Regions from separate parts of the Pseudoalteromonas sp. SANK 73390 genome, predicted to be linked through region 2. Evidence: riboswitches for the same ligand, from Rfam matches in the RefSeq annotation. Region 2 holds a riboswitch; the other holds the start of a gene.
The links. A riboswitch is a leader RNA that binds a small molecule or an ion and turns the genes downstream of it on or off. The one in region 2 is predicted to bind lysine.
Positions count from the first base shown of each region.

Region 1: another riboswitch for lysine. It lies ahead of lysC (lysine-sensitive aspartokinase 3); the one in region 2 lies ahead of dapA (4-hydroxy-tetrahydrodipicolinate synthase).

Region 1 is NZ_ARPN01000103.1:113,974-117,367, forward strand. It holds partial or broken gene SANK73390_RS12455 (sodium-dependent transporter) at 1-23, opposite strand, end outside; gene lysC (lysine-sensitive aspartokinase 3) at 206-1,552, opposite strand; lysine riboswitch at 1,636-1,808, opposite strand; gene nhaD (sodium:proton antiporter NhaD) at 1,928-3,175, opposite strand; gene SANK73390_RS12470 (hypothetical protein) at 3,328-3,394, shown strand, end outside.
Region 2 is NZ_ARPN01000128.1:105,676-109,069, forward strand. It holds gene SANK73390_RS18045 (response regulator) at 1-1,155, opposite strand, end outside; lysine riboswitch at 1,319-1,521, shown strand; gene dapA (4-hydroxy-tetrahydrodipicolinate synthase) at 1,634-2,518, shown strand; gene SANK73390_RS18055 (2,3,4,5-tetrahydropyridine-2,6-dicarboxylate N-succinyltransferase) at 2,529-3,269, shown strand; gene SANK73390_RS18060 (PLP-dependent decarboxylase) at 3,269-3,394, shown strand, end outside.

The DNA.
Region 1 (3,394 bases), on a different contig from region 2:
AAACCATCTCGTAATTGAGCCATATTTACGCAAATTTAGTTATTGTTTTGGTCGGCCGATTATACTTAAGTTGTTAAAAAATGCGAATGAAATAGGTCCACGCTCTGTTTCGTAGACTAATCAATTTACTTATTAGAATTCAACGATATCAATACAAATCAAGATTTGGCACTATTTAAAGTGCCCTTTTTCGTTGATATACCTATTATGCAGATTCTAATAATTTAGCGTGGATTGATTGCACAACATGGTCGGAATGGGATTGCTCAACTAAAAAGCACAAGTTATGTTTGCTTGCGCCATGGCAAATTAAACGAATATTAAAATCGCTCAATACCTGCATGAGATTCATCTGATGTTGTTTAAGCTGGATTTCTGAACCGATTAATGCAACCAAGGTTAAATTATTCTCAACGGTTACATGGCAAAATTTACTCAACTGTTCAAGACAGGCTTGATCTAACTCTGGACGTGATGAGTTTTGTGCATTGTCTAAGGTAATAGCCACACTAATTTCTGACGTAGTGACCAAATCAACAGAGATGTTATATTCGCTTAGAATAGTAAATATGCGCGCTAAAAAACCACTGGCTAATAACATTTCGGGGCTTTTCAATGTTAGCAGTATTTGGTTTTTACGTTGTGTTACTGCACGAATACCCGGCAGGTTCGACTTTTCACGTTCAATCCAAGTGCCACCCGCTTGAGGGTCTCGGCTTGAACCAACGAACACGGCAATCCCACTGCGGCTTGCGGGTAATATGGTGGCTGGATGGAGTACTTTGGCACCAAAAGTCGCCATTTCAGCAGCTTCATCAAAACTTAAACGGGCTATAGGTGTTGCTTTGTCGCAAAGCCTAGGGTCAGTGCTAAAAATACCCACAACATCGGTCCAAATATGGATAGATTGTGCTTGAATTGCCTCAGCCAATAATGCCGCACTATAATCTGAACCACCACGGCCTAACGTAGTCGTTTGTCCATACGGATCACTACCAATAAAACCCTGTGTAACAATCACTTTACTTTCTAATAATGGGATAAGGTGTGATTGTGCAGCTTCTGCTGTGGCAACAATATCAGGAGTGGCTTTGCCAAAACGATTATCGGTTTTGAGCACTTTACGAACATCAAAGCGATCTGCATTAACCCCTAAATTACGCAGTACTTGAGTAAACAAAAAAGACGAAAGCCGCTCACCAAAGCTCAACATCTCATCGCATTGCTGAGTGCTTAAAGCAGGTAATAAAGCCAACGATTTAAATTCATCTAGGGTTTGTTCAAAGCCCTTTGCTAAATCAGTATCTAAAGTTAGTTGCTGTAAAATGGCATCTTGAATGGCAACAACGGCTTCAACTAGTGCAAGTCTTTGTGATTCATTTGCTTTTTGTTGAGTGAGAGTAACCAAATGATTAGTCACGCCTGCGCTGGCACTTACAGTAACTAATCGAACTTGATTGTCGTTGTGAATAATTTGCGCACAGCGAAGCATGGCAGGATAATTGGCTACACTGGTACCACCAAACTTTGCGACTGTGTACTGCGAACTCATGATATCTCCTTGTGACCACATTTTGCGATCATAAAAAACAGGAGAACTTGGCAATAAAGGTGCTGGAATAATATGATATGACCTTTGCCAGAAGCTCTCCACCATTAACGGTGACAGTTTTGAGGATTCAGCCTCATAAACCGAAAACCCACAGCGACGTACTGTGACTTTCCTCGGCGAGTACTTCCCTCTTTAGCAGTCATTGGCTCTCGTCACCTACCACTAAATACCTAAGCATCGCACCTCTTCTGAATATCTTGCCGCAACAAACCTGAATCTTAGCAAAATAAAAGCCCACTAAATGAGTGGGCCGATAAAAAATATCTTTTAGACGTCTGGGTGTCAAGTTTTAATTACCTAAACACCTTAAAACCCTTAAATATACTGACCTGACAAATACGCCCCCGCATAACCGATAGTATATGCAACGAGTAAATACAATGACATCCGCAAATAACTCATAAAGGTCAATGCCTTTACTTTGCTCATGGCAATGATCCCTGCCGCAGATCCAATCACCAACATTGAGCCACCAACACCAGTTGCATAGGTGAACATTAGCCACTGCTGAGCCGTCATGGTTATATCTGCTTTTAACAGCGCAGCGGTAAGCGGCACATTATCGACAGCTGCTGATAACAGACCCATCAAATAATTAGCATATTCTGGGCTCATATAAACATACAAATCTGTAAACATGGCTAAAACCCCCACTTCTTTGAGCGCACCAACCAAGAGCAGCACACCAACAAAGAACAATAAGGTGTCATATTCAATTTCACGAATGTAATCAATAATCTTTTTATTGACATCTTTTTTTCGCATCAAAAACTGTGCAACTAAAAACATCAAAGACAAGCCGAACAAAAAAGTAAGTAATGGTGGCACTTTATATTGCACACTTAAAAATAAAGTGGCAAAAATCGTCGACATAAAAATAACTGCAATGGTAATGTCAGTTTTTTCAATTCGCCTAGTGGTATCTTTATTAAACTCCAAAGTGCTATTCATACCCACCGACAGCATTGCAGCAAGTGCGATTACGCTCACTAACGCAGGTGCGATGAGCAATAACAAATCTGGAATTGTTACTTTGTCAGCTAAAAATATCATTAACGTGGTTACATCACCGGTTATTAATGACACCCCCCCACTGTTTACACTAAAAATTATAAGTGTTGCGTACTTTATTAATTTTTTGGGGTCTAATTTCAGTGACATTACTACAGCAAGTGAAATCAATGTTGCGGTAATATTGTCTGAAATAGACGAAAATATAAATGCTGATATACCAACTAAAAACATTAACTTACGCTCACTTATCTGGGCTGGCATTACCCGGTGAACAATATTTTGAATAAAGCCTTTAGAATTCAAATAAGCTACAAATGTCATTGCAGCCATTAAGAATAACCATAGAGTGGCGATTTCAAGAATGTTATGATCTAGTTGATGTTGTACAGTTTCTGGGCTTTGCCCATTAATTGGGAAGATAAAAGCGATAATCCAACATAAAGTACCAAAAAAAAGGGTAGTTTTGGCCTTGTTTACATGGATGATATCCTCTATAACGATAAGCAAGAACGCAATCGCTATCAGGGTAAGGATAATGGGCGTAACCATATTGCGTAAACAACCTGTTAAGTAAAATTAATAAAATTTGAAGGTAACGTGGTAAATCGGCGCGAAGAATAGCATTTGCAGCGTGTATGCGCTATGGCTACAAGTAATTAATTTGCCCTATATGTCACAAAATTGATACAAACTGGAAAGTTATGATCCCAGCAAAAAAAGTATTAAATACTCTTCATGAGCATTGGAGCGTATTAGAGCTGCTTTTTA
Region 2 (3,394 bases):
CTCATCAAACCCAAAACCTTGATCAATCACTTGTATCTTTAAATATGCCTGCATCTGCAAAGTATGAACTTTAACGACTAGCAGGATCTCTCCTGAATCATTAAATTTAATCGCATTGTCAATTAACTGTGAGCAGACCCACGCAAGGTGTTGGTGATCGCACTGAAGCCGCGTATTACCTATACCATCCATTTGCACAGTTAACGTTAAGCCTTTTTTTTGTGCCGAGAGTTTGTAGGGAGCCGCAACCATTTCAATCGTTGTCTTTAACTTCGCATAACTATTTTGAATTTTAATTTTTTCATTAGACCAACGGCTAAAGTCATGCATCTCATTAATTAATACATTTAATTGATTAGCAGATGTAACAGCTTGTTCCAATTGATGAACTTGCCTTTCTTGTCGATACAAGTCCAGATAACCTAAAATGGATTGCAAAGGAGTACGCAATTCATGACTCGCCCTCGCCAAAAAACGCGACTTGATACTTAATGCCTGTTCAGTTTCATTTTTTTGAAACTTAAGTTCATTAATACCAGCCAAAATTTGTGCTTCCATTGGACGAAATATCAACTTAGCTTCTAGTATCAATAACAACATTGCCAGTAACCAAATGCCACTTTCAACATACCTTAAACGCTGTACCCCTTGATTAGATTGTTGTTCAAATAACTGTACGGCCCTATCAAGATCAACCAGCAAATCTTGAGATATCATGTAAAGCTCATTTAATTCTCTTTGTTCAGTGGGCTGAAAGTTACGAATACGCTGAACAAATTCTCGACTTCGTTGGTCCAGCATAGCTGGTTTTGAAAAGTACCACGCGCTCAACGACTCAGAAAAAAAATCACCTTCGGCATTTAAATTAACCAGAAATTCATGATTTTGTGCGAACAAATTAATACTGGTTTGTAACTCACCATTCACGCTTTGCATAGCAACAGTGGACTCACTAATACTTGCTAAGCGATGTGCTTTTAGCAGCACTTTTTGCGACAACATCCGCTGCATGCCTGCAATGTTGATAATCTTTGCATCTTGCTGTTTTTCAAACAATAAAAATTGCATCAAGCCGGCAGCCATAGAGACCAAAAGTGCCATAGCTAATAACGCAAAAATGTAACGTACGCGCACCGCTTTAATTATTTTTAACATAAGATTATTTGATACAACCCCACTTTGCTTTGCCGCAGTTTAGTGCCTTAAAAAAGTGTAGCCTAATTTATAAAGAATAGGGTTTCATTACTTGACACCTAGAAGGCTAAAGTGTTTCAATGCCCGCTCACCCTATTTTGTGGTCAAGGTTTTACCTTGGTCAAGGGCTGGAAGAGGTGCGTTATTCAGGTAACTTTGTTGAGGAGAGCAAACTCCGATGAAACTGAGTGAGGGGAATTAACGCCGAGAAGTCAACAGCACTTTGCTAAGCTGTTACTTCGGGCGACTGGGTTGAATCCCAGCGACTGTCACCAAGTGCTGTTAACATTAACAAGCACATAATTTTGGTGGAGAGCTTCTGGTCTTAAAATAATAAGGCCATTTGCCTTGTCATTTTTAAGTCCATTGCTCTTCGAATTTTAACTGTTCGAGGTGTGGGCTCACTCCTTACTACGAACACGCTATAAGTTCGCTAGAGATGAAATCACAATTAGATTTATCTGACTATCCGTTATGGACCGCTTTGGTTACGCCCTTTGATGCGCTTAACCAAGTTGACTATGACACATTAAAAACGCTCGTTAACGAGCAACAACAAGCAAATAATGGCATTTTGCTTTTAGGCAGTACGGGCGAAGGCTTAGCACTTGAAATAAGTGAACAACGCGCTATTGTCGAATATGTTTGCTCGCTGTCCCTTTGCGTACCTATCATGGTTGCGGTTGGTGGCTTTAATCTAACGCAGCAATTAGCTTGGCTGGAGTTTTGTAACACGCAACCCATTGATGCCTACTTACTAGGCTCCCCTTTGTATGCCAAGCCCGGCGAGGTAGGTCAAACCCAGTGGTTTGAAGCACTACTCAGCGCAACTCAACGCCCTTGTATGCTTTATAATGTCCCTGGTAGAAGTGCCGTCTCCATTACCGCAAAAGTTATAAAAAACTTAACACATTACAATAACTTCTGGGCTATTAAAGAAGCCAGTGGCGACATTGCAACGTTTGAATCTTTCCGTGATGCCGCACCCAATATTGCTATTTACAGTGGCGATGATGGCTTAATGCCTTATTTTGCTCAAGCGGGTGCCGCTGGCTTAGTGTCTGTCGCTGCCAATGCATGGCCAGAGCAAACAGCCGAATTCGTTAGGCGCTCTCTTGCTGGTACCTTTCCAAACTTATTTACCACTTGGACTGGTGCGGTGAATAGTTTATTTACTGTTGCAAACCCAATTCCCGTTAAAGTGCTAATGCATACCCAAGGCAGGCTTTCAACACCTAATCTTCGCCCCCCCTTAACGCACCAAGAGCTGTCATGTAACCAAGCTCTTAACATCGCAAACAAATCAATTTTATCTTGGAATTAAGGCAATTATCATGAGCTGGTTAGAATTATTAAATAATTTAGAAAATGGCACTGTGCGTGCAGCAACACAAGATGAACAAGGCCATTGGCATGCCAATGTAGAAGTTAAACAAGGCATATTAGAGGCATTTAAAAACGGAACCAATACTGAGTTCCCCGGTGGCTTTGTAGATAAAGATAATCTGGCGCCTCAAGGCTTTGCAGCCGATGCTGGTGTGCGTATGGTGCCAGGAGGTACGAGTGTGCGTCGAGGTGCTTATGTCGCATCAGGCACTATTATTATGCCACCAGCTTACGTTAATATTGGCGCTTATATTGATGAAGGAACTATGGTTGATAGTCATGCGTTAGTTGGCTCTTGTGCTCAGGTAGGCAAAAATGTTCACCTTAGTGCAGCCGTACAATTAGGCGGTGTGCTTGAGCCTATTGGCGCAAGTCCGGTGGTGATTGAAGATGACGCATTTATTGGCGCAGGGTGCGTGATTGTTGAAGGCGTTGTGGTTAAAAAAGGCGCAGTACTTGCCCCAGGTGTGCGCTTATCAGCCACGATCCCTGTTTATGATTGCATCAACGAACGAGTACTAGATAAAGGTGAAGCGATCCCTGAGAATGCCATCGTGATCCCGGGCTCTCGTCCATCTTCAAGTGCTTGGGGCCGCGAGCAAGGTTTAAGCATGTCTTGTGCACTTATCGTAAAATACCGTGATAAGCAAAGCGATGCGTCATTAGAGTTGGAAGAGGTATTACGATAATGCCGTTTTTGAGCACCGCACACCGCCAAGTGATTGAAAAAATCACACAGACTGAGCAAGCGCCGTTTTTTGTCTACGACTTAGACGGCTTGCTATCACACTTAAAACCATTGACTGAACAGTCT